2 regions of the Allorhizobium sp. DMC15 genome follow, and region 2 is predicted to be linked to the other one. Evidence: predicted binding sites of a transcription regulator. Region 2 holds the regulator's gene; the other holds the start of a gene.

Region 1 (15,291 bases), on a different contig from region 2:
ACATAGCTCCCTTCCGCGAAGAGCTGGGGAAGCCGGTTGCGCAGACGAAGCCCGCGCCCGACCACAGCCTGTTTGACCCAGCCTGAGGCCAGAGCCTGAGGGTCCGAAAAAGCGATCGGGGCATCCGGGTCGAACTGGGCAAGCGTCGAGAAAGGCGGCGGGCGACGGTTGTCCGGATCCACAAAGCTGAGATCAATCCCTTCGCTGCCCTGATAGATATCCGGGATTCCCGGCGCCGTCAGCTTGATCGCCGTCTGCGTCAGCCCATTGACGAGGCCCGCGACAATGAGTGGTTGGATCTCGCCGACAAATTCCGTCACGAATCCCGGGTGGTCAAGCAGCAGACCACGCACATAATCTTCGGCGGCTGTCTCGTACTCCTCATTCACCGCGTTCCAGTCGCTGCGGAGTTTTGCCTCGCGAAGGGACTTTTGGACGAAGGCGACAACCCGTTCTGCAAACTCGGCGACGCCTTCGCGATGCTCCGCGCGCAGATCGACAGGCCAGTGCCCGATCAGCGCCTGGAAGATCATCCATTCGATCTCCGGCTCCGGCGCCGGACCGTCCTGTAACGGCTTCACTCCTTGCTGCGCCATCTGCCGCCAACGCGCGATCCGCGCCGCCATGGCGGTCGCGTCTTCAGCAAAGGCGAAGAGCCGCGCCCGCGCATCCTCACCGCGCTTGGTATCATGCGTCGAGGAGGCGGAAAGCCCTTGTGGCTGCCCCTCGGCACGCCGCGCCATTTCCTGGTGGAAATGATCGAGCCCCGCCTCGGGCGGCTCCAGTTCGCCCCCCACCTCGTTGAGCGCCAGGAATTCGCCGTGACGGAAAAACAGGGTGTCTTCCAGGGACTTCGCCATCAACGGCCCAGTCAGCTGCTGGAATCGCCGACGGAATTCGGCAATATCCTGGTCATGCCCGGAGGCGCCTCCCTCGCCTTTCAGCTTAGCGGCAAGACTGCGCGCGGCATCAGCCTCGTCATCGGAGAGGCTTCGGCAGGCGTCGCGAAGAACCTCCTCCAGCAAGGCGCGATCGCCAGCCGGAATGGCGTCGTCCCGGCCGTAGGTCCGGTAGCGCGGAAAGCAGAGCAGCAGCTCTTCGAGCGCCCCGCGCAAGACTTGGTTGTCGAACCCGGTCAGCCGCACGCCTTGCCGCAGCAGAGCGTTCACCTCGCCGGCGAAATTCACCCGGATCATCTGCCGCTTGGCGGCCCGCATCTCCAGAGCGATGTCGGAAGCGCCGCCGCTGACCTGCTCATAGGCCTTGCGGACAGCACGGAACCCGTCTGCGTCAAGCAGAACCGGGACCTGGGACGCAATGAATTCGTAGCCAGTTGTCCCCTCGACTGGCCAGTCTGAAGGAAGCGTTTCACCGGGCGCCAGGATCTTCTCGACCACCAGATAGACATCCTCGCCAATGGCCGCGCGAAGTTTGGAAAGATAGGCTGAAGGGTCGGCGAGGCCATCGACATGGTCGATGCGTAACCCTTGCAAGACATCCCTGCGCACCAGATCGAGAACCGTCTGGTGCACATCGTTGAACACCGTTTCGTCTTCCACCCTCAACCCGACCAGTCCCGCGATCTCGAAGAAACGTCGATAGTTGAGCCCTTGTGCAGCCTCCGTGAAATGCATGAGGCGCCAGGGCTGAAGGCTGTGCAGGAAAACGAGGAAATCGGCATCGCGGGCGCGTGTTTCGAGCGTCCGCAGCAGCGCCTCGCAGTCCCCACCTTGGCAAAGGTCGAGTACGGCGCGATGAAAGGCAGCGGCCTCTTTGCTGTTGGCGGCACGCCCCAAATCCGCAAGCCGCGTCGCCATCGGATCGGTCGTTTCGCTCAAGACGGCAGGATAGGTTTGAGGGTTCAGCGGATAGAGGCTGTCGAAATATTTGAGTGCCAGCCCTCCTACGGACCGATCGAGCACGAGCGATAGCGAACCGTCCATCACCACCTGTTCAAAGCTGGAGCCGAGAAAGGGCAGCGTCAGCTTCTGGGTCCAGTCGATGTCGAAATGACGCGCAAAGGGGCTGACCTCACCCCAGGTCACGACACTGCGCCACCAGGGGTTTTCCAGGCTGGCCGCCATGTGGTTTGGAACGATGTCGAGGATAAGGCCGAGACGCGCAGCTTTGAGTGCGTGCGACAGCCGCTCAAGCCCCTCCCGGCCACCCAGCACAGGGTCGACGAGATTGGCATCCGTGACGTCGTAACCATGGGTAGACCCCTTAGTTGCGGCGAAGATGGGAGATGCATACACGTGGCTGATGCCGAGCCGTTTCAGATAGGGGATCAGGCCGATGGCACGGTCGAAGTCCATCCCGCCTCGAAACTGCAGACGGTATGTCGAGACGGGAATGGGCATGCGGGCATCCTCGGGAGAAGTTTAGGCGACGCTGCGTAACGCCGCCCACCCGGGGTTGTTCCCAGCAGCTCGTCTCAGTGGAGCCTGAATTCTCCGTCCACCTTGCGCCATTCGTTGGGGCCGATCAGGCGCTTGTGGCTGAAACGCACCGAATGAAGGTCGCCATCGAGATTGGTGCGCCAGAACTCCAGGAACTTCGTCATCTGCGGGAAATCAGGGGCCAGATCGTAATCCTGCCAGAGGAAGGTCTGCAGCACGGAGCGAAAGTCCGGCATGCGGTAGAGGATATGCGCGGTGGTGAGCCCGTACCCCTCCATCTGGAGGGTGAAGTCATGCGAAGGATTCATGCGGTTTCCCTCTTGATTATGGACGAGAAAAGTTTGCCGAAAAATTCGCGACAGGCAACAAAAATCATCTTTTTCTCATTGAATTCAGAATGTTAGCAGCAGAACTCACTGAGTGCTGATTTTTTCGTGAAGCCCTCTTGAAACGAAAAAACGGAAAAACCAAATCTTCGCGCGCCGGATGCCGTTGAAGGGTCCGGCAACCCGTCCGGACCGCATCCGGTCCGGCCTTTGGGGACGTTCCATTTTTGTTTGTCCAGGAGGAAAACATGAAGTTCCGTCCGCTGCACGACCGCATCGTCGTCCGCCGCGTTTCGTCCGAGGAAAAGACCAAGGGCGGCATCATCATCCCCGACACTGCCAAGGAAAAGCCGCAGGAAGGCGAAGTCGTCGCCGTTGGCCCGGGCGCCCGCAACGAGCAGGGCCAGATGGTCGCCCTCGACGTGAAGGTCGGCGACCGCGTTCTCTTCGGCAAATGGTCCGGCACCGAGATCAAGATCGACGGCGAAGAGCTGTTGATCATGAAGGAAGCCGACGTCATGGGCATCATCGAAGCCCAGGCTGCCGAAAAGAAAGCCGCCTGAGAACCATCAGTCATCATTTGCCTTTGAGGAGTGAACCATGGCTGCAAAAGAAGTGAAATTCCACACCGATGCCCGCGAAAAAATGCTGCGTGGCGTCGATATCCTCGCCAATGCCGTGAAGGTGACGCTGGGTCCCAAGGGCCGCAACGTCGTCATCGACAAGTCCTTCGGCGCCCCCCGCATCACAAAGGACGGTGTATCGGTCGCCAAGGAAATCGAGCTTGAAGACAAGTTCGAAAACATGGGCGCGCAGATGCTGCGCGAAGTCGCCTCCAAAACCAATGATCTCGCCGGTGACGGCACCACCACCGCGACCGTGCTCGCCCAGGCCATCGTCAAGGAAGGCGCGAAAGCCGTAGCCTCCGGTCTCAACCCGATGGACCTCAAGCGCGGCGTCGACCTCGCCGTCGAAGCTGTCGTGGCCGAACTGAAGGCCAATGCCCGCAAGATCTCCAACAATGCCGAGATCGCTCAGGTCGGCACCATCTCCGCCAATGGCGACACGGAGATCGGTCGCTACCTCGCCGAAGCGATGGAGAAGGTCGGCAATGACGGCGTGATCACCGTCGAGGAAGCGAAAACCGCCGAAACCGAACTCGAAGTCGTCGAAGGCATGCAGTTCGACCGCGGCTATCTCTCGCCCTACTTCGTGACCAATCAGGAAAAGATGCGCGTCGAACTCGACGATCCCTACATCCTGATCCACGAGAAGAAGCTGTCGAACCTGCAGGCGCTGCTCCCGGTGCTCGAAGCCGTCGTCCAGTCGGGCAAGCCGCTGGTCATCATTGCCGAAGACGTCGAAGGCGAAGCGCTCGCAACCCTCGTCGTCAACAAGCTGCGCGGTGGTCTGAAGGTTGCTGCCGTCAAGGCTCCGGGCTTCGGCGATCGTCGCAAGGCGATGCTCGAGGATATCGCCATCCTGACGGGTGGTACGGTCATCTCGGAAGACCTCGGCATCAAGCTCGAGAACGTCACGCTCAATATGCTGGGCCGTTCAAAGAAAGTGTCGATCGAGAAGGAGAACACCACGATCATCAACGGCGCCGGCTCCAAGACCGAGATCGATGGTCGCGTGGCCCAGATCAAGGCGCAGATCGAGGAGACCTCCTCCGACTACGACCGCGAGAAGCTGCAGGAGCGTCTGGCCAAGCTCGCCGGTGGCGTTGCCGTCATCCGCGTCGGCGGCTCGACGGAAGTCGAGGTGAAGGAGAAGAAGGATCGCGTCGACGATGCCCTGCATGCGACCCGTGCAGCCGTTGAGGAAGGCATCCTGCCCGGCGGCGGCGTGGCGCTCCTGCGCTCGGTCAAGGCACTCGACAATCTGAAGGCGCCGAATGACGACCAGCGCGTCGGCATCGACATCATCCGTCGGGCGATCGAAGCCCCGGTGCGCCAGATCGCCGAGAATGCCGGTGCCGAAGGCTCGATCATCGTCGGCAAACTGCGCGAGAAGTCTGAATTCGCTTACGGCTGGAACGCCCAGACCGGCGAATATGGCGACCTCTTCGCCCAGGGCGTCATCGATCCGGCCAAGGTCGTGCGCACGGCACTTCAGGATGCGGCCTCGGTTGCCGGCCTCTTGATCACCACGGAAGCGATGATCGCCGAGAAGCCGAAGAAGGAAGCCGCCCCTGCCCTGCCGGCCGGCGGCATGGACTTTTGAGGACGTTCCGGACTTGAGACGTTGTGGAGGGCCGCTCGTCGAGCGGCCCTTTTGCCATCGGGTGATCGCTCAGGCGGCGATCGACACGGGGCTCAAGCCCTCGAAAGTCGGGCGGGCGATGTAGTAGCCTTGGATCAGATGGACGCCGAGCTCGGTCAGCACCTGCAGCTCGCCCTCTGTCTCGATCCCCTCGCAGACCACGGTGATGCCGAGATCAGCCAGCATGGCCAGCGTGTGACGCACCACGACCCGCTTCACCGGGTCGGTATCAATGCCACGGATCAGATCCATGTCGAGCTTCACAAGGTCGGGCTGGAAGCGGGCGAGCAGGTTGAGGCCGGAAAAGCCTGCGCCGAAATCGTCGATTGCCGTTTTGAAACCGATCTCCCGGTAGCTGCGCAGGATATTGAGGATGTGATCGGTATCGAGCTTTTCGACTTCGGTGAATTCGAAGATGATGCGATCGAGCGGAAAGTCGGTGCGCCGGGCAGTCTCCAACGTCTGGCGGATGCAAGCGCGTGGCTCATACACGGCATTGGGCATGAAATTGATGGAGAGATACGGACTCTCTGCGCGCGGAAACAGTTCGCTCGCAAGCTCGATCGCCCGCACCCGGCACAGCTGATCGAAGGCGTAACGGTTGGCCGGATCCACCATCGACAAGACGCCATGGGCGCCGCTGCCATCACCGCCCCGCACCAGGGCCTCATGCGCAAAGACCCGCTTCGAACGTAGATCGACAATAGGCTGGAACGCCATTGAAAACGCTAACGGAAATTTGGCTCTGCCTCGGCAACCCTGACACGACACAATGCATTCTCCATTATCGCAAACCTCGATAAAAACACGGACGGCTTAAGGAAGGCTGAAGCCGCTACGAAAGCGGTTCCGAATATTGCAATCCCCTGCGAATCGTTATGCCTGATCATTTTTGGGCGCCGCTTCATAACTCCATTTTATTCAAATATGCTTGATTTCGTGGCCGATTCGGGATTCGGCGCGGGCTAAATGACTTAGCTGGGGATGCGGACATGACTGACCATACGGAAATCGAGACCTGGGCAATGGTGCGGGCGCAGCAGATCGTCATGCAACAAGGTGCCAACCTCGTCGTGGCGGCCCAGAGGCTGGACCATAAGAAGACCACCGCCAACACCTATGCCCTGCGGGCAGCGATCGTCAAATCGCTCATGGAAGCCCTGTCGGCACCTCCCTCTGCGACGATAGGCCAGATGCAGGCCGGAGAATGAGAGCCCCCAAACGATAGACGCCGCGTCTGCAGGGCAGAACACGGCGTCTCGTCCTTGGGAGGATCGGCGACAGGCCAGCAGAGACTGCCGGCCGTGAATGTTACTGGGCAGACGCTTCAGCGGCCGCAAGCTGGCGCCGGCGCTTCGCCCGCCAGCCGAGCAGAACCGGCAGGACCGCCACCGCGATGGCAAGGACCCACAGCACCAGCGAGATCTTGCTCTGAAACAGGATGGAGATATCTCCTCCGCTGATCGCCAGTGCATTGCGCAGATTGACCTCCATCACCTTGCCCAGCACGAAACCGAGAATGATCGGCGCCATGTCGAAGCCGGCCTTTCGCAGCAGCCAGCCGGCAATGCCGATCGCGAGCATCAGGTAAATCGCGAAGATCGAGGCATGGGTTGAATAGACGCCGATGACCGAGAGCACGAGGATGCCGGGAACGAGGATCCAGTTCGGCATGGTCAGCACGCGGGCAAAGATGTTGACCAGCGGCAGGTTGAGCGCGAGCAGGATGAAGTTGCCGACGAACAACGAGGCGACGAGACCGCCGACAATTTCCGGCCGCTCGACGAGCAGCATCGGCCCGGGCTGGATGTTGTAGAGCATCAGCGCGCCGAGCATGACCGCCGTGGTCCCGGAACCGGGCACGCCGAGTGTCAGCATCGGCACGAAGGCGCCGGCCGCTGTGGCATTGTTGGCCGCCTCGGGTGCGGCCAGACCACGGACGTCGCCATGGCCGAAGGTGCCCTCGGTGTCGGAAATCCGCTTTTCGGTGGTATAGGATACGGCGCTCGAAACTGAAGCCCCAGTGCCCGGCAGGACGCCGACGATGAAGCCGATGAAGGAACCGCGCAGGGTTGCTCCCATGCTCTTGATCACATCGGACATTCGCGCCGTCATGCGACCGAGTTCCCGGATGACGGTGACGCCATTGGTCTGATGCTCGAGGATCAGCATCGCTTCGGAGATCGAGAAGAGACCAATGACCAGCGTGACGAACTCGATGCCGTCACCGAGTTCCGGCTCGTTGAAGGTGAAGCGATAGGCGCCGGAGGTGGCGTCGAGACCGACAGTGGCCAGCATCAGTCCGAGCACGCAGCCGATCAGCGTCTTGGTGGGCTGCGAGCCGACCATCGAACCAAGGGTGGCGAAGGCGAAGACCATCAGGACGAAGTATTCGGCGGGGCCGAAACCGATGGCGAGGCCAGAGAGCAGTGGCGCGAAGAAGGCGAGACCGATCACGCCGATGATGCCGCCGATAAAGGAAGCGATGCCGGAGAGCGCCAGCGCTTCGCCGGCGCGGCCTTGTTTTGCCATGGGATAGCCGTCCATCGCCGTCATCACGGCACCGGCATCACCGGGCACGTTGAGAAGGATGGACGAGATACGGCCGCCATATTCGGCGCCGCAATAGACCGACGCGAGCAGGATCATCGTGCTTTCGGCCGGCAGGCCCATGGAATAGGCGATCGGCATCAACAGGGCGATCCCGTTGATCGGCCCGATAGCCGGAAGAGCGCCGACAAGTGTGCCGATGAAGCAGCCGATGAAACCGATCAGCAGGTTCTGCCCTGTGAGGGCCACGCCGAAACCGTGCCAGAGATATTCGAAACTCATGGAAGTATCCTTTCAGGTCTGCGACGGTCAGCCGAAAATGGCGCCGGTTGGCAGATAGACCTCGAGCAAGAAGGAGAAAATGAACCACCAGAGGGCGGCGTGGACCACGGCCGCGATGATCGACAGCTTGGGTGATGCGCCAAAAATCCAGCCGGTGACCGCCGTCAGAAGGAAGATCGAGATGGTAAAGCCGAGCGGCTCGAACAGCGCAACGCACACGATCAGCGTTGCGGGCACAGCGAGAACCCGAAGAAGCGCTGATTCGGTCGGGAAACCTTCGGCCGAACCCGGGAACTTCAGATAGAGCAGCGCGAGCAGGCCAAGCAGAACCGCAAGCATCACCGGCATCACGCGTGGACCGAGCGGATCTGAGGAGAAGGCATATTCGATCATGCTGCCGCCAATGCCATAGGCGACGGCAAGCAGAAGAAGGACAAGGGCGCTGATGCGCCCGATCAGCAGGGTGGTTCTCGTGTTATCAGACATAGGTTCTCTCCCGCACCCGGAGCGACCACCACGTTCAACGGGACGGATGTCCAGGGTCATGACGCCAGCAGCCTCTGCTGCGGCAGGTGTTACGCGTTCGGCATCCCCGACCCATCGGCCCAGGGGAGAGGGATGCCGCCCGAGAGCGGCATCCCGGCCAGGTCAGAAGCCGGCTTCCTTCGCCATGACCTTGAACTTCGCCACGTCGCTCTTGACGCGATCATCGAAGTCCTTGCCGAGCATGGTGAATTCGAACAGGCCGCGAGCGTCGCGCTCCTTGGCGAATTCAGGCGTCTTGCTCATGGCGTCGAAGGCCTTGACCCACCAGTCGTAATCCGCGTCGGAGACATCCTTGCCGACATAGTAGCCGCGCCAGACGGGCCACTCGATGTCGTAACCCTGCTCCTTGGCAGTCGGGATGTCCTTCAGTTCACCCGGCAGGCGCTCGGGCGACATGACGGCGAGAATGCGGACCTTGCCGGCCAGGTGATGCTTGCCCATTTCGGCAGCATCGCCGGAACCGACCTGCACATGGCCGCCTTCGAGAGCGGTCAGAACGGCGCCGCCGCCTTCAAGCGCGACGTAGCGCATGGACTTCGGATCTTGTTCTGCAGCCTTGGCGATCAGCGAGCCCTTCATCCAGTCCTGCGAACCAACGGCACCGCCGCCGGCGATCGCAAAGGTGGTCGGGTCGGCTTTATAGGCAGCAACCAGGTCAGCCATCGTCTTGTAGGGCGAGTCGGCATTGACGACGATCACGCCGAAGTCGGCGCCGAGCGCGCCCAGCCAACGGACGGCGTTTTCATCGTACTGGCCGAACTTGCCCTGGGCGAGCAGCAGGGCGGAGCCGGACGACGCAGCCGTGATCAGGTTCGGATCGCTGGCACGCTTCGAGATCACGTGGTTATAGGCCACCGCGCCAACGCCGCCTTCCATATAGGTGACGGCCATCGGCTGGCTGATCTGCTTGGTTTCAAGCAGGGCATTGGCAGCCAGTCGGCAGGTCAGGTCGAAACCGCCGCCCGGCTTGGCACCGGCCAGGCATTCCGGCTTCGTCGGCTCGGCGACGGCAGCGGTCGCGGCAGCAAGGCCGATCAGGGCGGCGCCGGCCAGAAATTTCATCGTGTTGCGGATCATCATTCTCTCCCGAATGTCTGAGCGTTCCTCGGACAATCCCGACCCTGGCCACAACAAGAGGCGTTCACGCCAGACGAGCGTCCGCGTGGTCCTGGTGGCGATGGCGTCGGGATCCTCCCCGAATGCCGGCTTAAGCTCTCTCCCTATGCCGGCTGACCATTGATAGGCCCCAATCCTGTCACGATCCTGTCAAACCCGTTAACGGCGGGATGGGCACGACGCAGCTTGATCACCGCTCAAAGACATGCGACCGATAGGAATGCGCATTCTGCTCGTGGAAGACACGCTCGACGTGGGCGAGGCGATCAGTCGCCGCTTTGAGACCATCGGCCACACGGTCGACTGGCAGACGGACGGTGGCACCGCCTCGGAAATTCTCGATTTTACCGAGTATGATCTGGTCATCCTGGATGTGATGCTGCCGGGCCTCGACGGCTTTTCCATCCTGAAGCGCCTTCGGCAGAACAAGAACCCCGTCCCGGTCCTCGTCTTGACGGCCCGCTCGGAAATCGACGATCGGGTCGGCGCGCTTGATCTCGGCGCAGACGACTATCTGGTCAAACCCTTCGACTTCCGCGAACTGGAAGCACGCGCCCGCGTCCTGATGCGTCGAAGCAGTGGCGGCGAAGCCACCAACGTGATCGCCTGCGGCGACGTGCTCCTCGACCGGTCGCAGCGGTCCGTGCGGGTCGGCAAGCGCGAGGTTCAGTTGAAACGCCGCGAAATGACCCTGCTCGAAATCCTGGCAAGCCGCCCCGGTCGCGTGTTCAGCAAGGAGCAGCTTCTCGACCAGCTGTTCGGCTTCGAAGAAGCGGCGGGGCCGAACGCCATTGAGCTCTATGTCGGCCGGCTGCGCAAGAAGCTGGAGGGCGCCAAGGCCCGGATCGTGACAGTGCGCGGCATGGGCTATCAGTTGGTGTCCGATGCAGAGGACTAAGCCGTCCCTCTTCTCCCGCCTCGTTTGGCGCGTCGCGCTGGTTCTGGCCGGAGGCGCGGCCGTGCTGATGACCGCGGCCTGGCTTTACGCCCGCGCAGCGGCCGACGAGGCCTATGACCGGCTGCTGCAGGGAGCGGCGATCCAGATCCTCGAAAGCCTCGTGGTTGAGGACGGGCATATTGTCGTGAACCTGCCTCCCAGCGCTTTCGAACTTCTGGGCCTGGCCTCGCGCGATCGCATTTTCTACCGGGTCATCGCCCCCGACGGCAGCACGCTCACCGGTTACGATGATCTGGCTGCGAACACCGACAGGGACCATGCGCTGAGCACGCCACTGTTTGAAACCACCCGCTACCGCGACCAGCCGGTGCGTCTCGTCCAGACCAGCCGGGCGATCTCGGACCCGAGCGTCGGTGGCTGGGCTCATGTCCTCATTGCCCAGACGACGGAAGCACGCCAGGCCCTCACGACGGAGCTAACGACACGCGCGCTGATCCTCGTGATCATCATGAGCCTGCTGGCACTGGCGGGCACGGTGCTCGCGGTGCGTTATTCGCTGCGGCCACTCGATGTCCTGGGGGTCACCCTGCGCCGCCGCGACTCCCAGGATCTCACCCCGCTGGCCGTCGATGTTCCCCGCGAACTGGCGCCTTTCGTTGATTCAATCAACCACTTCATGCGCCGCCTCGATGAACGTCTGAAACTGCTGCAGCGCTTCATTGCCGACAGCGCCCACCAGATCCGCACGCCGCTGACCGCGCTTTCGGCGCAGGTGAGCCTGATCGATGAAGACTCGCTGTCCGAGACCGACCGCCGCCACCTGAGCCGAGTGCGCAATCGCACCAACGAGCTTGCGCGCTTCACGACGCAACTGCTCAACCACGCGATGGTCATCCACCGCTTCGATTCCGCCCAGCTTTCGCCACTCGACCTCACGGATGTCGCCCGCAAGGCGTTTCGCGCGGCAGTACCCATTACCATCGATCCGGATACGGTCGTCTCCTTCGAAGCGCCAGATGAGACCCTGACCATCCTCGGCGACGGCCTGAGCCTTCGCGAAGCGATCGTCAACATCATCGACAACTCTCTGCGCCACGGCACTTTGTCCAAGCTGGAGGTTCGGGTTACGCGACGGGGCGATTTCGGCCTGGTGGAGGTCGAGGACGACGGTCCCGGGATCCCGCCGTCCGACTGGGCCCATGTCACCCAGCGGTTCGTCTCGTCGAAATCCGGTGAAGGCAGTTCCGGCCTCGGTTTCGCCATTGCGTCGGAAGTTGCCGGAGCGCTCAAGGGCGCCCTCTCCTTCCGCGAAAAAACGCCGGAACGAGGCTTTACCGTGGTGCTCGAGCTGCCGTTGATGCGAAAGGAAAGGCCATGACGGTGCGTCGCATCGTGAAGTCAACCTTGTGTCTCGGCGCCGGGCTTCTGGCGACATCTCTGCAGGCGCTGGCCCTGGAGGGCGAGCAGACAGTCTTCCCGTCCATCGCCACGGAACAGGCGCGTCTCGTCGTCAAAGGCGCGACGGACGTCGATGCAATGAAACCGCTGATCCTCGATTTCCAGCACCTGGCACCGGAGGTGACCGTCGAGTTCAACGACTACGTGACCAATGACCTCTTCCGCGAGGCCGAAGCCGCCTGTCTCAACGGGAGCGCTTCCGGCGACCTGCTCCTGTCGTCATCGGTCGACCAACTCGTCAAACTGGCCAATGACGGGTGTGCCCAGGACCATCGCTCACCCGAGACCGAACGCGTCGCCGACTGGGCCAACTGGCGCGACGAAGTCTTCGGCTTCACATTCGAACCGGCTGTGATCGTTTACGACGGTCGACGCGTCCCTCCGGAAGACGTTCCGCGATCACATGTGGAAATCGCCGAACTCCTGCGTGCCAAGCCCGATGTCTACCGCAACAGGATCGGCACCTATGACGTGCGCGCCTCGGGCATCGGCTATCTGCTGGCCTTCCACGATGCGCTTCAAGCGCCCACGACCTATGGGCGATTGCTGGAAAGCTTCAGCCGTGCCGAGGTCGTCACCCGCTGCTGCAACAGCGAGGTGCTGGGAGAAATCGCCAATGGCCGGCTTCGCATAGCCTACAACGTGCTGGGCTCCTATGCCTATGCCGCGTCGCGCCGCAATCCGGATCTCCGTGTGGTGATCCCGCGCGATTACGCACTCATTCTGTCGCGCGGCGCGCTCATTCCGAAGCTCGCGGCAAATCCCGGCCTTGCACAGCGTTTTCTCGATTATCTGCTCTCGGCGCGGGGCCAGAAGGTCGCTCGGGAGAAAGCCTTCTTCTTCTCGGAGGGCGCGGCCCTGCCACCGGATGTCGATGGTCCCATGTCCCTGATCGAGTCCGGCGTGGGACGGCCGATCCGCATCGGACCGGCCTTGCTGGCGGCGCAGGACCAGGCAACCCGTGAGCGGTTCATCAACAACTGGTCCTCGCTCTTCGAAACCGGCTCCCCGCAACAATAAGAATGGCCGGCGTCGCCACCGGCCATGGGAATTGCCAGATGAAGACCTCAGTCTTCTTCCTGGAAGACCTCTTCGCGCTTCTTCTTGACGCTCGGGAGGAAGACGATGACCAGAACCGCCAGCGCGATCAAGAGCAGCGTCAGGCTGATCGGACGCGTCACGAAGGTCGACGGATCGCCGCGTGACAGGATCATGGCGCGGCGCAGGTTCTCCTCGAGCAGCGGGCCGAGCACGAAGCCGAGCAGCAAGGGCGCCGGCTCGCAGCGCAGCTTGACGAGCACATAGCCGATGAGACCGAAGAAGGCGACGGCATAGAGGTCGTAGATGTTGCCGTTGACGCTGTAGACCCCGATCGAGCAGAAGGCCATGATGATCGGGAACAGCACGTAATACGGGATCGTCAGAAGCTTCACCCAAAGCCCGATCAGCGGCAGGTTCAAGACCAGCAGCATCAGGTTGCCGATCCACATCGAGGCGATGATACCCCAGAACAGCGCCGGCTGTTCGCTGGCGACATTCGGGCCGGGCACGATGCCCTGGATGATCATCGCCCCGACCATCAGCGCCATCACCGGATTGGCAGGGATGCCAAGCGTGAGCAGCGGGATGAACGAGGTCTGGGCACCGGCATTGTTCGCCGATTCAGGGCCCGCAACGCCTTCGATCGCCCCATGGCCGAACTCCTGCGGGTTCTTCGCCATACGCTTTTCGACGGTGTAGGAGGCAAACGAGGCCAGGATCGCACCGCCGCCCGGAAGGATGCCAAGCGCCGAGCCGATGCCCGTACCGCGCAGCACGGGCCAGATCATGCGCTTGAAGTCATCGCGCGTCGGCATCAGTCCGGTGACCTTGGTCATCAGCACCGAACGATTGCGATCGCTTTCGAGGTTGCGCAGGATTTCGGCGACACCGAAGACACCCACGGCAACGGCAACGAAGTTCAGGCCATCTGCATATTCGGTGATGCCCATCGTGAAGCGGGGCGTGCCGGAATAGATATCGGTACCGACGAGCCCGAGCAGCAGACCGAGCGCGACCATGGCGAGCGCCTTGATGATCGAGCCGTGCGCAAGCGCGATCGACGAGACGAGACCGACGATCATCAGCGAGAAGTATTCGGCCGCGCCGAACTCCAGTGCGATCGATGTCAGCGGCGGCGCGAAGATCGCGACCAAGAAGGTCGAGACCGTACCGGCGAAGAAGGAGCCAATGGCCGCGATGGCAAGCGCCGCCCCGGCCCTTCCCTTGCGGGCCATCTGGTAGCCGTCGATCGCGGTCACCGCCGAAGAAGACTCACCCGGCATGTTGATCAGGATCGCCGTGGTCGAGCCACCATACTGCGCGCCGTAATAGATGCCGGCGAGCATAATCAGCGACGAGACGGGCTCGAGCTGGAAGGTGATCGGCAGAAGCATGGCGATGGTCGCCGTGGCACCGATGCCGGGGAGAACGCCGATCAGCGTGCCGAGAATGACACCGATCAGGCAGAAGAACAGGTTCTCGATGGAACCGGCCGTCGAAAAACCAAGGGCGAGATTGCTGATGAAATCCATGGCCGCCTCCTCAACGGAACCAGGGGCCGAAGCGTTCGAACGGCAGGCCGAGGCCGTAGCTGAACACGAGGACCGAGAAGAGCGTGATGCCGGCGGCCAGCGCGAGCGCCGCGGGGACCCTCAGCCGCTCCGAGGCGAAGCTTGCGATGAAGGCGGCGACGAACAGCGCCGGGACGAAGCCCGCGCCGCGCACCAGAAGGCCAAAGACGATCGGCGCCGGCAGGATGAAGAGCATGCCGCGCCAGGCAATCGCACCGATCACCTCACCGGTGACCTTCACGGACTGCACGAGAATGACGATACCGAGCAGGGTCAGCACACCCGCCAGCACGAGCGGAAAGTAGCCCGGCCCCATGCGGAAAGCGGTTCCGAGTTCCAGAGACAGAGATTGCAGGACGAAGAAGAGGCCGAGACCGATAAACAGCAGACCGCAGATGAGGTTGGCCGTGTCGAAGCGTAAGGATTTCATGATGTCCCCCGACAAAAGGCGCGGACGGGCCTGGGCGGACCGACCGGCACGACAAGTCGCGGACCCGGTCGTCAAACCGGATCCGCGCAGATGTGGATGGATCAGTCGGCGTACTGTCCGGCCGCTTCGATGACCGGCTTCCAGCGGGCGATTTCGCCTTCGAGCTTAGCCTTCAGCGCTGCCGGGGTGACATCGGCGTCGGGCGACGGAGCCGTGCCCAGTTCGGCGAAGCGGGCAACGACATTCTCGTCCTTGAGTGCCTTCTTGAGCGAGGCATTGAGCTTGTCGATCGCTTCGGCCGGCGTGCCCTTCGGCACGTAGACGCCATGCCAGATGCCAACCTGGAAGTCGTTGAGACCACCTTCGGCAGCGGTCGGCACATCCGGCAGCACCGGCAGGCGCTCGGCCG
Region 2 (15,291 bases):
CGACGCGCAATTATTCCACCGCACTCGAAGATGTGCGCCGCTGCATTGACACGGCGCCGGGGCATCGCGTCATCGGCGTGTCGCTGGCGCTCGCCCGCGGGCGCACGATCGTGGTGGCGGATACCGCCGTGCATGACATGCCGACGGCAGACGAACTGGCCGACATCGCCGAAGAGGCGGCTGGCGTTGCCCATCGCCTCGGGCTTGAGCCGCGCGTGGCGCTGCTCGCCTATTCTACCTTCGGGCATCCGACCGGGGAACGGTCAGAGCGGGTACGCGAGGCGGTGAAGGTGCTCGACCGGCGCGGGGTGTCCTTCGAATATGACGGGGAGATGGGGGCGGATATCGCACTCAACAGCCACCGGATGGAGCAGTATCCGTTCTGCCGTCTGTCGGGCACGGCGAACGTTCTGGTCATGCCGGCGATCCACTCGGCGGCGATCTCGACCAAGATGCTGCAGGAACTGGGCGGGCTGACCGTAATGGGGCCGCTGTTGATCGGCCTCGAAAAGTCGGTGCAGATCGCGCAGATGGGCGCCAAGGACAGCGACATCGTCAATATGGCGGCGATTGCTGCCTACAACGCGGCGGGTTAAGCGAAGATCGGGGCGGCTTTTGCGAGCCGCTCCATGTCGTCCTCGATCTCGCGCTTCAGCCAGCGCTTGAATTTTTCCACCTTGTCTGACCGTTTCGCGTTCTCGGCGATGACGAAGTAGTGGCCGAAGCCGGTCTTGACCGCCGGGCCGAAGGGGGCGACCAGTTGGCCGTGTTGCAACTGGTGCGATGCAAGCGTCTGCCAGGCGAGCATTACCCCCTGCCCCGCAATGGCGGCATCGAGGCACAAGGATGCTTCGCTGAAGGCATGGCGCGCCTTGATCTCGGCGCCGGACAGGCCGACCGCCGAAAGCCAGACATCCCAGGTGAACATGGCCCGGCTGTCGATGATTTTAGGCAGATCTAGGAGGTCGGTGGGCTGGCGCAGCGATGCGGCCATGGCCGGGGTACAGACGGGGGCGACGCGTTGCTCCAGGATCAGCTCAGCCCTGAAGCCCGGCCAGTGACCACGCCCAACCCGGATCCGGAGGTCGACATCGGTCTGGCTGGCGTCCGTGAGCCGGTCATTGGCGTCGATGCGCAGGCCTATGTGGGGATAGAGCCCGGAGAAGGCGGCGATGCGGTGGACCAGCCAGCGGGCGGCGAAGACCGGGGCAACGGAAATCGTCAGCACACTGTCATCGCTCTTCTGCGCCAGAGCCACGGCGCCCGACAACTGACGGAACCCGTCCTGTAGGCGGGCGAGGACACCCCCTGCCGTCTCCACCGGGACCATGCCGCGGCTGGTGCGCTCGAACAGCGTCCGACCCAATTGCTGCTCGGTCTTGATGACCTGCTGGCTGATGGCTCCGACCGTCACGCCCAGTTCGTCCGCGGCCGCCTGGAGCGAGCCGAGACGGGCCACCACTTCGACGGCCCGGAGGCCGTTCAAATGTACCTGGTTCAGGTTTTTCATATAGGAAAGCTATAGTCGATCGGGACAAAACTCAATTGAATTGAGCCTTGCGAAGGTGGAGAAGCGAACATGATCGAACAGATCGCGCCTGACACTTGGCGCAGGGAGAGACTGCCATGTTCAAGCTTTTCTGGAGGCGCACACACGGCGCGCAAGACTACAAGGAGCGGGACTGGCGGCACGATCCGTTGGGGCACCCTGTGTTACTGCCCATGAGTGCACGGGAGCTGGCGGACTTGCCGATGGTGCCGGAAGTGCCAATGAGGGTTGCAAAAGCGAAAGAGGGCGCACGCTCCGGCCAAGACGCCCGCCAAGAGCTTTCATGCCGGAGCGCTGCTTCGCGATGATTGGTCAGGCCGGAGAATTGTGAGGTCTGGCTTCACCGCCCCTCATCCGACCCTTCGGGCCACCTTCTCCCTGCAAGCGGGGAGAAGGAATCAGCTGGCGCTGGCGAAGCGGCCGGCGTCGGCGCCGTAGTAGTTGACGTAGCGGCCGGAGATGCTGGAGATCGGCAGGATGATCAGCACATCCGTCGTGTTGAACGCCTGGTCGACGACGGCACCATTGCCGACCATGGCACCCAAGCGGAGATAACCCTTGATCAGCGGCGGCATGGCAAAGAGGGCGCGGCGGGCATTGACGGCTTCCGACGGCATCAGGTCCATCTCGCGGTAGAGATGCGGCAGGGCATCCACGGCCCATTCGCCCTTGGCGACGGCATTCTGATGCAGGAAGGACAGCGCAAGCGCGTGTTCCTCCGGCTGCGTGCCGGGGAAGGAGCCGCAGCCGAACATGGCGTCGATGCGGTGCTGCAGAGCATAGGCCCAGCAGCCCTGCCAGAGCAGCTCGACGGTGCGCTTTGTGCGATATTGCGGCAGCACGCAGGAGCGGCCGAGCTCCATGAAGCGCTTGCCCGGGTGACGAGAAACGAGTGCATCGACGCCGAATTCCGAACCCGAGTAGAAACCGCCATGGCTCACCGCCACATCGTGACGCAGGAGGCGGTAGGTGCCGACGATCTGGTCTTCCGTGTCGCCTTCGATGGCGCGGTCGAGAACCAGCAGATGATCGCAAAGGCCGTCCCAGCTGTCGACATCACGGCCGCGGCGGGCGCATTCGGGATCGACCTGTGCCTTCATCTCCTCGACGAAGACGCGGTAACGCACCGCCTGGGCGGCGTCGATCTCGCGTTCGGTGCGGGCAAGACGGGTCTCAAGGCTGCCGATGCGGCCCAGGAGATCATGGGAAGGAGCAAGCCTAAGCGGCAGTGCTGCCGGGCTTTCCACAAGAAGGTCTCGTTCGATCAGTTCCACGCCCATCGGATCTATCCAGCGTTGAAGTCACGGGCCTTAAAACACGACACTGCTACAGGAAAGTGACAAAACTTCGGAGGCTCATGCCGCGCGTCAGGTCTGCGGCGGCTTCGGCTTGCGGTGCTGAATGATCTCGTCGATGACGATGCAGATCGCACCAATGGTGATGAAGCTGTCGGCCAGGTTGAAGACAGCGAAGGACCAGGTGTCGGTGTAGAACAGGACATAATCGACCACGTAACCGTAGGTGAAGCGGTCGATGAGATTGCCGAGAGCGCCTGCGATGATCATGGCGAAGCCGAGATGCGCCCAATGCTGGTGTTGACCCGTCTTGCGCCAGAGCCAGAGGACGAAGACGACGATGACGAGACGCAGCGCCACGATGAACCATGCGTCGAGATGAGAGAGCATGGAGAAGGCGACGCCGAGATTGTGGGTGCGGTAGAGCGCCCAGAACGGCATGACGGGGATCAGCTCGTGCATCGGGAGATAGACTTCGACCGCATATTTGATCGCCTGATCAAGCAGGAGGGCGGCGATGATGAAGAGGATGACCGGCAGCGGCCGATTGAAGGCTGCGAGCATCGGTCACTTGCCTCCGTCGAGCGTGAGCAGGTGGCGACGGACCTCGAAGAGCATGACGCCGGTGGCGACCGCGAGATTGAGGCTGTCGGCCATGCCGACCTGGGGGATGCGGGCGAGCTTGTCGGCGGCCTGGGCGAGTTCATCCGGCAGGCCGGACTGTTCGTTGCCCATCATCAGGATGACCGGCTTGGAGCGGTAGTCGATGGTGCGGTAATCGACGGCGCCGGCCAGATGGGTGGCGACCAGACGGGCATCGACCGTCTTCTTCCACTTGAGGAAATCGACGGGTGTCGTCTTTACCAGCGGCAGGGCGAACATCGAGCCCATGGTGGCGCGCACGGTTTCCATCGAGAAGGGATCTGTGCAATCTCCGACCAGAATGACACCCGAGGCGCCGGTGGCATCGGCCGTGCGGATGATCGTGCCGAGATTGCCGGGATCGCGGACGCGGTCGAGCGCAATCCAGGTTTCCGAGCCCTTCGGCTGGATGTCCTTCAGCGCCGTCCAGCGCTGCTCGAAGACGGCGGCGACCATTTGCGGGTTTTCCCGCCGGGTAATCGAGGACATGACCTTTTCGCTGACTTCCAGCACAAGGCCACCTGCGGCAACGGTGCGGGCGGCGACCTTCTCGACCAGCGGCTTGCCCTTGCCGGCTTTGGCATAAACCAGGGTGCGGATGGTCCAGCCGCGATCGAGCGCATCGATGACGAGCTTCAGGCCTTCGGCGAGGAAGGTGCGGCTTTCGTCGCGCGCCTTCTTCAGCGACAGGGCCTTGATGTCCTTGATGATGGGATTGGCGAGGCTGGTGACTTCCTTGACCTGACCGACGCGGCGCGGCCCCTCGTTTCGATAATCGTCGGTCATTTCGGTACCCAGCGGCTGAAGAGAGAGGTGGAGAGCGCGCGGCCCGGTGTCTTGCCGTCGAGGCCGGCCTCGCGGATGACGAGTTCTCCCGATTCGACCAGGCCGCCCTTGCCGCGCATGGTTTCGCGCATCAGTTCGTGGATCGAATAGAAGCTGGCACGGATCGAATAGGCTGTGAGCACGAGGCCGACGGCTTTGGGCGCCAGGAGTTCACGGCAGATGTCGAGCATCAGCGGCAGGTGGTCGAAGAGCTGCCAGACCTCACCATTCGGGCCACGACCGAATTTCGGCGGATCGGTCAGAATGATGTCGTAACGGTTGCCGCGACGCTCCTCGCGTAGGATGAACTTCATTGCGTCTTCGCAGATCCAGCGGATCGGCGCCTTGTCGAGGCGGCTCAGCGACTGGTTTTCGCGGGCCCAGCCGATCGCCTTTTTGGAGGCATCGACATGGGTGACTTCGGCACCGGCAGCGGCGGCGACCAGGGAGGCGACGCCGGTATAGCCGAAGAGGTTCAGGACCTTTAGCGGCCGATCGGCGGCTTCGACCTTCTCTTTCATCCAGCTCCAATGGGCGATCTGCTCGGGGAAGACGCCGACATGACGGAAGGCGGTGAAACGACCGTGGAAATCGATGCCGAGCAAAGAGAGCGGCCAGGTTTCGCCGAGCGCCTCACGAGGAAAACGCCAGCGGCCCATGCCGTCCTCGTCGGTATCGCCGGTGAAGACCGCGTCTGCCTTGTCCCAGACATGCGTCGGCAAGGCTTTCGGCCAGAGCGCCTGGGCTTCGGGGCGGACGATGCGATAGGGGCCGTATTGCTCGAGCTTCAGACCGTCGCCACTGTCGATCAGGTGAAAATCACCGGCGCCCGTGGATTCGAGGATCAGCGGCACGCGTTCCGACGGACGCTCGCCGGTGCGCACGGTCAGGGGACGCGCCGGTTCCGATGCGGCTTCGACAGGGCTTGCGACCTTGCCGTCTTCCGAAGGGCTTCGACGCTGTGGCCGCGAATTGCCGCGGTCGGGCTTGCCGGCGGCCTGACCGGACGACGGCTTCTTCGGCTTGCCGGCAAAATCCGCAGACTTTGGCGGACGGGGGCGCGCGGCGTCGCCATTGGCTTTCGGCTTCGCTCCCGGGAATGGCTTGGCGCCGGGGCGACGTTCCCTGTTCTTCACGTCAATGATCCGTGGCTCGGTGCTAATCTCGGCCAGCCCTTAGCATTCAGGACAGGTTGCGGAAAGAAAATTTGCCGCGAGGCTACTTCGAAGCCAGCTGGGGGACGGACGAAGGCAGGGTCGCGCCGGCGATCTGTTCGGCGCGGGTCTTCTGACGATCGGCCTCGGCCTGCCACTGCTGGGCGGCGCGCGACTGCGTGCGGGCCTTCTTGCGATGCTTGCCCTGGGAAAACCAGGTGACGACAGCGCCGAGCAGCACGCCGAGCATGACCGCGAGGATGAGCACGACGAAGAGCGGCGCTGAAAGCGACAGCGCCTGATCGGCCGGGTTGAAGGGGTTGAGCGCGAGGCTGACGGGGTGGCGGTTGGCGACGGCCAGGACAATCAGCAGGATCGCCAGCGGCAGCAGGACCACGAGGCTCACGATTTTCCGCACCATCTGCAAACTCCCTGCTGTTCCGCCTCCGATACGAGGCGGCATGCCGACAGGCCCAAGGTAAGGCCAGGCGCTGAATTTTCAATGCGACAGGATGTTATTCGTCGTCCTCGTCGCCCATGCCTGGGTTCAGGCGTTCACGCAGTTCCTTGCCGGTCTTGAAGAACGGCACCCACTTTTCCTCGACGAAGACGGTTTCGCCGGTGCGTGGATTGCGACCAGAGCGCGAGGGGCGGTTCTTGACGGAAAAGGCACCAAAGCCGCGCAGCTCAACGCGGTTGCCAGCGGCGAGCGCATCGGTGATCTCATCCAGGACTGCGTTGACGATATTTTCGACATCGCGGTGATAGAGATGCGGATTACGGGCCGCGACAATCTGCACCAATTCCGACTTGATCACGCCGACCCCCTGAATTTTCTGTTGTGACTTGAGCGGCGCCAACGTTGCCAAAGCGAAAAAGCACAGTCAAGGAACAACTTAACCATAAAGTGCGCGCCTTGCGAAGCCAATGACCGATGTCACATTCTTTTGGACGGGTCCTGGTCTCACTTTCTCCGCATGGTGCACGCAAGATCCGGTCCAGTTCGATCTGCTCTTGTAGCCGCCGGCCGACAATCCATATGGGCCATATTGGCAATCGCAGAGAGACATGCGAAACGACGAAACGCCGTGGGCTGACCTTGTCCAAAGATCACCCGCCATCAGATTGGATTCCGACGAATGCTGCAAACGCCCTCCGAAATCAGGCAGACGAAGGGAGCCGCCTCAGATGCGGCAGCCTATCGTCGCGCGGTGGGACATTCGACCCGGGTTCGCCGCCTGCGTGTTCTTCTGCCGCTCGGCGCGCTCGTCGTCTCCCTGATTTTTATCGGCGTCTCGGCCGTGCGCAGCCTGATGCCGGAAGAGCTGCATATCGAATCGGCGAAAATCGAGAACGGCAAGATCGTCATGGAGAAGCCGGCGATCGCTGGTCGCAACTCCGACGGGGTGAACTATTCCATGCGGGCGGATCGTGCCCTGCAGGACATCAAGAATCCGAACCTGATCACGCTCGAAACCATCACGGCAGCCGTGCCCGTGAATGACAAGGTCGTTGCACGGATCGTCGCCGAGGGCGGGCTGTTCGATCGCGGCGCCAACTATCTCAATCTTGACAAGCCTTTCACGCTTAACCTGTCGAGCGGCATAGACGCCCAATTCAACTCCGCGAGGCTCGATATTGCCGGTGGCACGATGGAGACAAAAGACCCGGTGGCCATCCAAACCAAGGGCGCCTCGATTGTTGCGAAGTCCCTCAATATGAAGGATAAGGGTCGAACAATGATATTCTCAGGCGACGTGAGGCTGAACATCGAGCCTTCGGCCCTGCGCAACAACCGTTCAGTGGAAACGATCCAGCCATGAAACAACGCCGCCTTTCCTCGCTCATGATCGCTGGTTTCGCCGTCGCGACAGCCTGTGCCGCCTTTGTCGGTCCAGCGGCTCAAGCCCAGACGAAAACGAGCCAGATGGCTGGGATGAAGCTGTCGAACGACCAGCCGATCCAGATCGAAAGCGATGCTCTGGAGATCCGCGAGCAGGAAAAGAAGGCGTTCTTCACCGGCAATGTGAAGGTTGTGCAGGGAACCACCACACTGCAGGCCGGTGCGATGACGGTACTCTATCGCGGTGAGGGAACGACAGTCACGCAGGGCAATGCCGATATCGAGAAGATCGATGTGACGGACAAGGTCTTCCTGCAGTCCGAGACGCAGCAGGCGACCGCCGACAAGGGCTATTTCGACATGACGCAGCAGGTCTTCGTGCTCGAAGGCGACAAGGTCGTGCTGTCGGAGGGCCAGAACGTCTTCGTCGGCTGCAAGCTGACGGTCCAGATGGAAACAGGCCAGGCCAAGCTCGACAGTTGCGGTCGCCGCGTCCAGATCCAGCTCGACCCCAAATCGCAGAAGAAGTGACGGATCGGCTCGTGCAAATTCCCTTTTTCTCTAAAAGCAAGCAGGCCGGCGCGGCGACTGCCTCACCCGGCTTGCCCGGCGACAAGGCGCGCTACGAAGGCACGCTGATCGCACACGGGTTGACCAAGACCTATAATTCCCGCCGCGTGGTGAATGGCGCGTCGCTGGTGGTGCGCCGGGGCGAAGCCGTTGGCCTGCTTGGCCCGAACGGCGCCGGCAAAACCACCTGCTTCTACATGATCACCGGTCTCGTGCCCGTAGATGCCGGGACCATCTCCATCAACGGCAACGACGTTACCTCGATGCCGATGTATCGCCGCTCGCGACTCGGTGTCGGCTATCTGCCGCAGGAAGCGTCGATCTTTCGTGGCCTGAGCGTCGAAGACAATATCCGCGCCGTGCTGGAAGTGCATATTTCGGACAAGAAGCAGCGCGAGGCAAAGCTCGATGAACTGCTGCATGAGTTCCACATCGAGAAGCTGCGCAAATCGCCTTCCGTCGCGCTTTCCGGCGGCGAGCGGCGGCGCCTGGAGATTGCCCGCGCTCTGGCAACCGACCCGACCTTCATGCTGCTGGACGAGCCCTTTGCCGGCGTCGACCCGATCTCGGTCTCCGACATCCAGAACCTCGTGCGCCACTTGACGGCACGTGGAATCGGCGTGTTGATTACCGACCACAATGTGCGTGAGACGCTCGGGCTCATCGATCGGGCGTATATCATTCACGCCGGCGAAGTTCTCACCCATGGCCGGGCCAATGATGTCGTGAACAATGCGGATGTCCGCCGCCTGTATCTCGGCGACAAGTTCAGCCTCTGACGGGACAATAAAATCCAGGCACCGCGCTCCTGTGACTTGACCAAACCAAAATAAAAAGCAATTTTTGGGCCAAGTGGAATTCACCCGTGAAAATCTGTGTTTTTTCGCGGGCGAATGCAGGGGAGTCGAGCGTCCGCCATGGCCTTATCCGCGAATCTGTTCCTGAAACAGAGCCAATCGCTGGTGATGACACCGCAGTTGATGCAATCCATCCAACTGCTGCAGATGACTCACTTCGAACTCATGCAATTCATTGCGCAGGAAGTGGAACGCAATCCACTGCTCGAATTGAATGCAGATGACGGCGATTTGGGCGGGGAGCCCAGTGAACCTGCCGACGTCCATGGCAGTGCCGTCAACACCGGGCAGTCCACCGATGAGACGATAGCCGGCCCCTCGCTCGACAGCGACTGGTATGAGGGAAGCGGCAGCGACAGTCTCAACGATCGCCTGGATACGAATTTCGACACTGCCTTTGCAGACGAGGGCTCGAGTATACGCCCCGATGCACCGGAACTGCTCGGGCAGTGGAAATCCATGCCGGGTCACTCCGGCGAAACCGGCGAAGGCTTTGATCTCGACGATTTCGTGGCTGGACAGACCAGCCTTCGCGACCATCTCAACCAGCAGATTCCCTTCGCCCTGCCCGCAGTCGGCGACCAGTTGATCGCGGCGGTGATGGTCGATCACCTGGACGAATGCGGCTACCTGCGCCTCGATCTCGACGAGCTCGCCGAACGGCTCGGGCGGACGCGCGATCAGATCGAAACCGTGCTCCAGACCTTGCAGACCCTTGAGCCTGCGGGCGTCTTTGCCCGCTCGCTCAGCGAATGCCTGGCAATCCAGTTGCGCCAGCGTGACCGGTATGACCCGGCCATGGCGATGCTGATCGACAATCTGGAGCTTTTGGCGAAACGCGACTTTGCCACGCTGAAACGCCTCTGTGCGGTCGACGAGGAAGATCTGCTGGACATGCTGGGCGAAATTCGCAAACTCAACCCCAAACCCGGCGGCAGCTTCGAGCACACGGTCTCGGAATCGGTCACGCCCGATGTTGTCGTGCGGGCGGACGGACATGGCGGCTGGCAGGTGGAACTCAATCCCGACGCCCTGCCGCGCGTTCTGATCAATCACAGCTACATGATCGCCGTTGGTCGGCAAGGCGGGGCAAAGGACGACCCCGACCAGACCTTCATGTCGGAATGCCTGCAGAACGCCAATTGGCTCACCCGCAGCCTCGATCAGAGGGCCCGGACGATCAGCAAGGTGGCGGCCGAGATCGTGCGTCAGCAATCGGCGTTTCTCGATCACGGCGTCGACCACCTGCGGCCGTTGAACCTGAAGACGGTGGCCGATGCGATCAAGATGCATGAATCGACCGTCAGCCGAGTGACGACCAACAAATACATGCTGACGCCGCGCGGATTGTTCGAACTGAAGTACTTCTTCACCGTCTCGATCGCCTCCGCCGAGGGCGGCGACAGCCATTCGGCCGAGGCAGTTCGTCACAGGATCAGGGCGTTGATCGAGAAAGAAAGCGCCGATGCGGTTCTCTCGGACGACGACATCGTCGACACGCTGAAGGCGGGGGGCGTCGAGCTCGCCCGCCGCACGGTCGCCAAATATCGGGAGTCGATGAACATTCCCTCGTCGGTCCAGAGACGCCGGGAAAAGCGGGCTCTGGCGAAGATTTCCGCGCACTAAAGGCGTCCCGGAAACGCGAAAATTAACCGGTCATTGACTTTTGAAAGGATGGCGGCTAGAAGCGCGCCGCAATCGACAGCGCACACTGTTGGCCCCGGAGACAATTGGCCGGATTACGCCCGACAAACGAAGGTACAGACCGCCCGCCCCTCTCGAAAAGCTTGGACGCGGGCGTCGCTTGGCGTAAAATGGGCACGTAACCAATCATAAGAAGGGAAACTCCATGAGTGTGCGTGTATCCGGCAAGCAGATGGAAATCGGCGAAGCGTTCCGGCAGCGGATCGAAGACCGAATCCAGGATGCGGTTACCAAATACTTCGACGGAGGGTATTCCGGGCAAGTGGTCGTTGCGAAGTCGCAGTCGCGATTTTCGGCCGATTGCCTGGTGCATCTCGATACCGGCGCGAACCTGCATGCCGCAGGCGAGGCCAATGATCCGCAAGTGGCCTTCGACACAGCCTTCGAGCGCGTCGAGAAGCGCCTGCGCCGCTACAAGCGCAAGCTGAAGGATCATCACGCCGGCGAAGCGTCGAACCCGCCGATCGAGGTGGCCTACACGGTCATGGACTCCGTCGATGAGGATCATGAGGAACTGCCGGAAGACTATGCACCGACGATCGTAGCCGAAAGCACGAAGAAGCTTCGGACGATGACCGTCGCTTCGGCCGTCATGGCCCTCGACATGACCGACGAACCCGTTCTTCTGTTCAGAAGCCCGGGAAAAGAACAATTGAATATCGTTTATCGTCGTAATGACGGTAATATCGGGTGGATCGATTCCGCCAACATCAAAGGCTGATGAGACTGGCGCGGGCGAATGCCATAGGCATTCGCCCGCCACCGGCTCAGACGCATGAAGGAAATTGATATGGCCTTGGCAGATTTGCTGCATCAGGATGCTGTCGTACCGACACTCAGGGTGAATTCGAAGAAGCAGCTGCTTCAGGAACTTGCGGCCAAGGCTTCCAAGCTCACAAATATCCCCGAGCGCGAGATCTTCGACGTCATCCTGCAGCGCGAACGGCTGGGCTCCACGGGCGTCGGCAATGGCATCGCCATTCCGCATGGCAAGCTGAACAAGGTCACGCAGATCACCGGCGTCTTCGCGCGCCTGGAAACCCCTGTCGACTTCGAAGCCCTGGACGACCAGCCGGTCGACCTCGTCTTCCTGCTGCTGGCCCCCGAAGGCGCTGGCGCCGATCATCTGAAGGCGCTGTCACGCATTGCGCGCGTACTGCGCGACCAGGATCTCGTTTCCAAGCTGCGCGCGACCGACTCCGCCTCGGCGATCTATACCTTCCTCAACGAAGAGCAGGCTTCCAACGCGGCATAAGCTGCGGGAGGCCGACGGCGGACATAAAAAAAGCGCCCTTCGAGGCGCTTTTTTCGTATCAGATGAGAGCGTCGCTCAGGCCTTGGCGGCATCCTCTGCTGCGGCTTCGGCCTTCGGGCCACCCTTGGCGACACCGACCATAGCGGGACGCAGAACGCGTTCGCCGATCGCGTAACCGGCCTGGACGACCTGAACGACGGTGTTGTTGGCGACATCGGGATTGGGAACTTCGAACATGGCCTGGTGGAAGTTCGGGTCGAACTTCTGACCGACCGGCTCGATCTTGCGGATCCCATGGCGCTCCATGGTGGCCAACATGCCGCGCTCGGTCATCTCGACGCCTTCGATCAGGGCGGTGACGGCGGCATCTGCACCCGCGCGGGCGTCTTCCGGCAGGCTCTCGATGGCGCGGCGCAGGTTGTCGGAGACCGACAGCATGTCGCGGGCAAAACCCGTCACGGCATAGGACTTCGCGTCCTTGATCTCGCGTTCGGTCCGGCGGCGCAGGTTGTCCATGTCGGCCGCCAGACGCAGGAAGCGGTCGCGCAGGTCGGCATTTTCCGCCTTCAGCGCATCAAGGGCTTCGGTCGCGGCGCCTTCGGCTTCGGTCGTCGCTTCGGCGTTTGTCTGGTCTTCCTGAGCTTCGGTAGCGTAAGCCTCAGCGGCGTCCGCGTCAGGTCCGTTCTTGTTGGTTTCTTCGGTCATGACGTTCTCCGAATGTCTGCAATTTGAACACGAGGTTCGATTTCGTGCCCGATATCAGGGTTTGGGGTGAAAAAATCAAGGGTCGCTGGCCAATTCGGCCTAACGCCCGGAGCGCGACAGGCGCGCCATGAGTTGGGCGGTGTAATCGACCATCGGCACGATGCGGGAATAATTGAGCCGCGTGGGCCCGATCACACCGACGGCGCCGACGATGCGGTCTTCACCATCGCGATAGGGTGCCACGATCAGCGAAGAGCCGGAAAGCGAGAAGAGCTTGTTTTCCGAACCGATGAAGATGCGGACACCCGGGCCGCTTTCGGCGAGGTCGAGGATCTCGACAAGACTTTCCTTGCGTTCCAGGTCGTCGAAGAGCAGGCGAAGGCGTTCGATGTCTTCGAGGTCGACCAGACCTTCCAGCAGATTGGCGCGACCGCGCACGATGAGACGCGTCGGGTTCTTGTCGGCCCCCTCGCCCGACCAGACTGCCAGGCCGCGCTTGACGAGGTCCTGGGACAGAGTATCGAGTTCGGAGGCGACCTCCGCCTTCATGCTGTCGATCTGACTGCGCAATTCGCGCAAGGTCTGGCCCGCCAAGTTTGCATTGAGGAAGTTGGCGGCTTCGGTGAGTTGGGACGCCGTGATGCCCGAGGGCAGGTCGATGATGCGGTTTTCCACCTGGTTGTGTTCGCCGACGAGCACGGCGAGCGCCTTGGTCGGCTCCAGCCTTATGAATTCCACATGCTTGAGGACGGGATCATTCTTTGCTGAGATGACCAGACCGGCGCCACGCGACAAGCCAGACAGCATGCGGCTCGCCTCGGTCAGCATGGTTTCCACCGGCTGGTCGGGGCTCGACGGGCGGATCTGGCGCTCGATCGAGTCGCGCTCGGTTTCCGAGAGATCCCCCACCTGCATAAAGGCGTCGACGAAGAAGCGCAGGCCAGCTTGCGTTGGAAGGCGGCCCGCGCTGACATGGGGGGCGTAGATCAGGCCCAGATGCTCGAGATCGCTCATCACGTTGCGCACCGAAGCGGGCGACAGAGACATCGGCAGAAGGCGGGAGAGATTGCGCGAGCCGAGCGGATCGCCGGAGTCGAGATAGGTCTCGACGATCCGTCGAAAGACCTCCCTGGAGCGGTCGTCCAGCGATGCGGCAACATCTGCGATGGTCGTCTTGGGTGCGGCCATTGTCAGCGCAGGCATGATCTCATTGTTTCCATGGGCAGAATATAGTCATTCGCATGACGATGACAAAGGGCAAATTCGCCCGAAGTCCCGAGTTGCCGGGCGTTCATTCGGTTTTTTCTTTGCAAAGGACAGCCACCCTCCTTAGAAGGCAGTGACAACCCAGGAGATTTCAATGCGGCCATCCGGCAGAAAAACAGATCAAATGCGCAAAGTCTCGTTCGAGCGCAATTTCTCCAAGCATGCCGAGGGGTCCTGCCTGGTGAAGTTCGGCGATACGCATGTGCTGTGCACCGCGAGCCTGGAAGACAAGACGCCGCCATGGCTGCGCAATTCCGGCAAGGGCTGGGTGACGGCGGAATATGGCATGCTGCCGCGCGCCACGGGTGAGCGCATGCGTCGCGAAGCCTCTTCCGGCAAGCAGAGCGGCCGCACGCAGGAAATCCAGCGGCTGATCGGCCGCTCGCTGCGGGCCGTCGTCGATCTGGAAGCGCTGGGTGAACGCCAGATCTCGATCGACTGCGACGTTATCCAGGCGGATGGCGGCACGCGCACAGCGTCGATCACCGGCGCCTGGATTGCGCTGCACGACTGCCTGAAATGGATGGAAGCGCGCAACATGGTGAAGGTGGAGAAGGTCCTCAAGGACCATATCGCCGCCATTTCCTGCGGGATCTTCGCCGACCAGCCGGTGATCGACCTCGATTATCTGGAAGACTCGGCCGCAGAGACCGATGCGAATTTCGTCATGACCGGCTCCGGCGGCATCGTCGAGATCCAGGGGACTGCCGAAGGCAAGCCGTTCAGCCAGGACGAATTCCTGACGCTGCTGGGTCTGGCCCGCAACGGCATCGACGAACTGGTTGCCCTGCAGAAGCAGGCGATCGGCTGAGGACTGCCGCATGATCGAAGGGGTTCTCGAAACGGCACTCTACGTGGACGATCTGGACAAGGCGGAAACCTTCTATGGGGAGGTGCTGGGGCTCCAGACGATCCGGAGAAACGGCAATCGACACATCTTCTACCGCTGCGGATCGGGCATCCTGCTGATCTTCAACGGCGTGGAAACGCTGAAACCCCTGCCGCCCGGCTCGCTGGGCGTGCCGAGACACGGCACGACGGGGCCAGGCCATGCCTGTTTCCGGGTCACCGGGAACGATCTCGACGCCATGGCGGACAAGCTGAAGAAAGCCGGTGTCGCCCTGGAATCGACCGTCACCTGGCCGAACGGCGCGCGATCCATCTATTTCCGCGATCCTGCGGGAAACAGCCTGGAATGCGCCGAGCCACGGCTGTGGGATCTGGAATAGGACATTCAATATGCGCAAGCTTGACACCCGCACCATCGTCGTTGCCAGCCACAATGCCGGCAAGATCGCCGAAATTGCCGACCTGATCGGCCCCTTCGGCTTCTCGGCCAAATCGGCCAAGGACCTTGCTTTCGTCGAGCCCGACGAAACGGGGACGACGTTCGAGGAAAATGCGGCGATCAAGGCGCTGGCCTCGGCCAAGGCCTCGGGTCTGCCGGCGCTGTCTGATGACAGCGGGTTGGTGATCGATGCGCTTGATGGTGCGCCCGGCGTCTACACCGCCAACTGGGCCGAGCGGGAAGACGGCAGCCGCGATTTTCCCTGGGCGATAGAGAAGGTCGAAAAGGCGCTTGCCGAGCGGGGCGCGACGGAGCCGGCTCAGCGGACTGCCCGCTTC

The links. Region 2 encodes HrcA, which represses chaperone genes, less so after heat shock. Its sites were predicted from a motif close to GTTAGCACTCNCNNNNNGNGAGTGCTAAC; they were not measured.
Region 1: a site for HrcA is predicted at 2,799-2,827, ahead of groES (co-chaperone GroES). Genes of this name have one in related genera too.

What each region holds. Positions count from the first base shown of each region.
Region 1 is NZ_JBQUZB010000002.1:910,794-926,084, forward strand. It holds gene treY (malto-oligosyltrehalose synthase) at 1-2,360, opposite strand, end outside; gene ACT53S_RS12990 (usg protein) at 2,435-2,707, opposite strand; gene groES (co-chaperone GroES) at 2,974-3,288, shown strand; gene groL (chaperonin GroEL) at 3,326-4,951, shown strand; gene ACT53S_RS13005 (EAL domain-containing protein) at 5,021-5,710, opposite strand; gene ACT53S_RS13010 (hypothetical protein) at 5,983-6,201, shown strand; gene ACT53S_RS13015 (tripartite tricarboxylate transporter permease) at 6,302-7,822, opposite strand; gene ACT53S_RS13020 (tripartite tricarboxylate transporter TctB family protein) at 7,850-8,308, opposite strand; gene ACT53S_RS13025 (Bug family tripartite tricarboxylate transporter substrate binding protein) at 8,471-9,445, opposite strand; gene ACT53S_RS13030 (response regulator transcription factor) at 9,705-10,382, shown strand; gene ACT53S_RS13035 (sensor histidine kinase) at 10,369-11,760, shown strand; gene ACT53S_RS13040 (ABC transporter substrate-binding protein) at 11,757-12,860, shown strand; gene ACT53S_RS13045 (tripartite tricarboxylate transporter permease) at 12,908-14,413, opposite strand; gene ACT53S_RS13050 (tripartite tricarboxylate transporter TctB family protein) at 14,424-14,882, opposite strand; gene ACT53S_RS13055 (tripartite tricarboxylate transporter substrate binding protein BugD) at 14,984-15,291, opposite strand, start outside.
Region 2 is NZ_JBQUZB010000001.1:302,449-317,739, reverse strand. It holds gene ACT53S_RS01605 (NADP-dependent malic enzyme) at 1-596, shown strand, start outside; gene ACT53S_RS01600 (LysR substrate-binding domain-containing protein) at 593-1,510, opposite strand; gene olsB (l-ornithine N(alpha)-acyltransferase) at 1,948-2,829, opposite strand; gene lspA (signal peptidase II) at 2,917-3,408, opposite strand; gene ACT53S_RS01585 (TrmH family RNA methyltransferase) at 3,412-4,272, opposite strand; gene ACT53S_RS01580 (class I SAM-dependent methyltransferase) at 4,269-5,447, opposite strand; gene ACT53S_RS01575 (LapA family protein) at 5,530-5,886, opposite strand; gene ACT53S_RS01570 (integration host factor subunit beta) at 5,981-6,283, opposite strand; gene lptC (LPS export ABC transporter periplasmic protein LptC) at 6,605-7,288, shown strand; gene ACT53S_RS01560 (LptA/OstA family protein) at 7,285-7,839, shown strand; gene lptB (LPS export ABC transporter ATP-binding protein) at 7,851-8,657, shown strand; gene rpoN (RNA polymerase factor sigma-54) at 8,796-10,361, shown strand; gene hpf (ribosome hibernation-promoting factor, HPF/YfiA family) at 10,585-11,160, shown strand; gene ptsN (PTS IIA-like nitrogen regulatory protein PtsN) at 11,230-11,694, shown strand; gene grpE (nucleotide exchange factor GrpE) at 11,770-12,399, opposite strand; gene hrcA (heat-inducible transcriptional repressor HrcA) at 12,499-13,587, opposite strand; gene rph (ribonuclease PH) at 13,760-14,476, shown strand; gene ACT53S_RS01520 (VOC family protein) at 14,487-14,894, shown strand; gene rdgB (RdgB/HAM1 family non-canonical purine NTP pyrophosphatase) at 14,905-15,291, shown strand, end outside.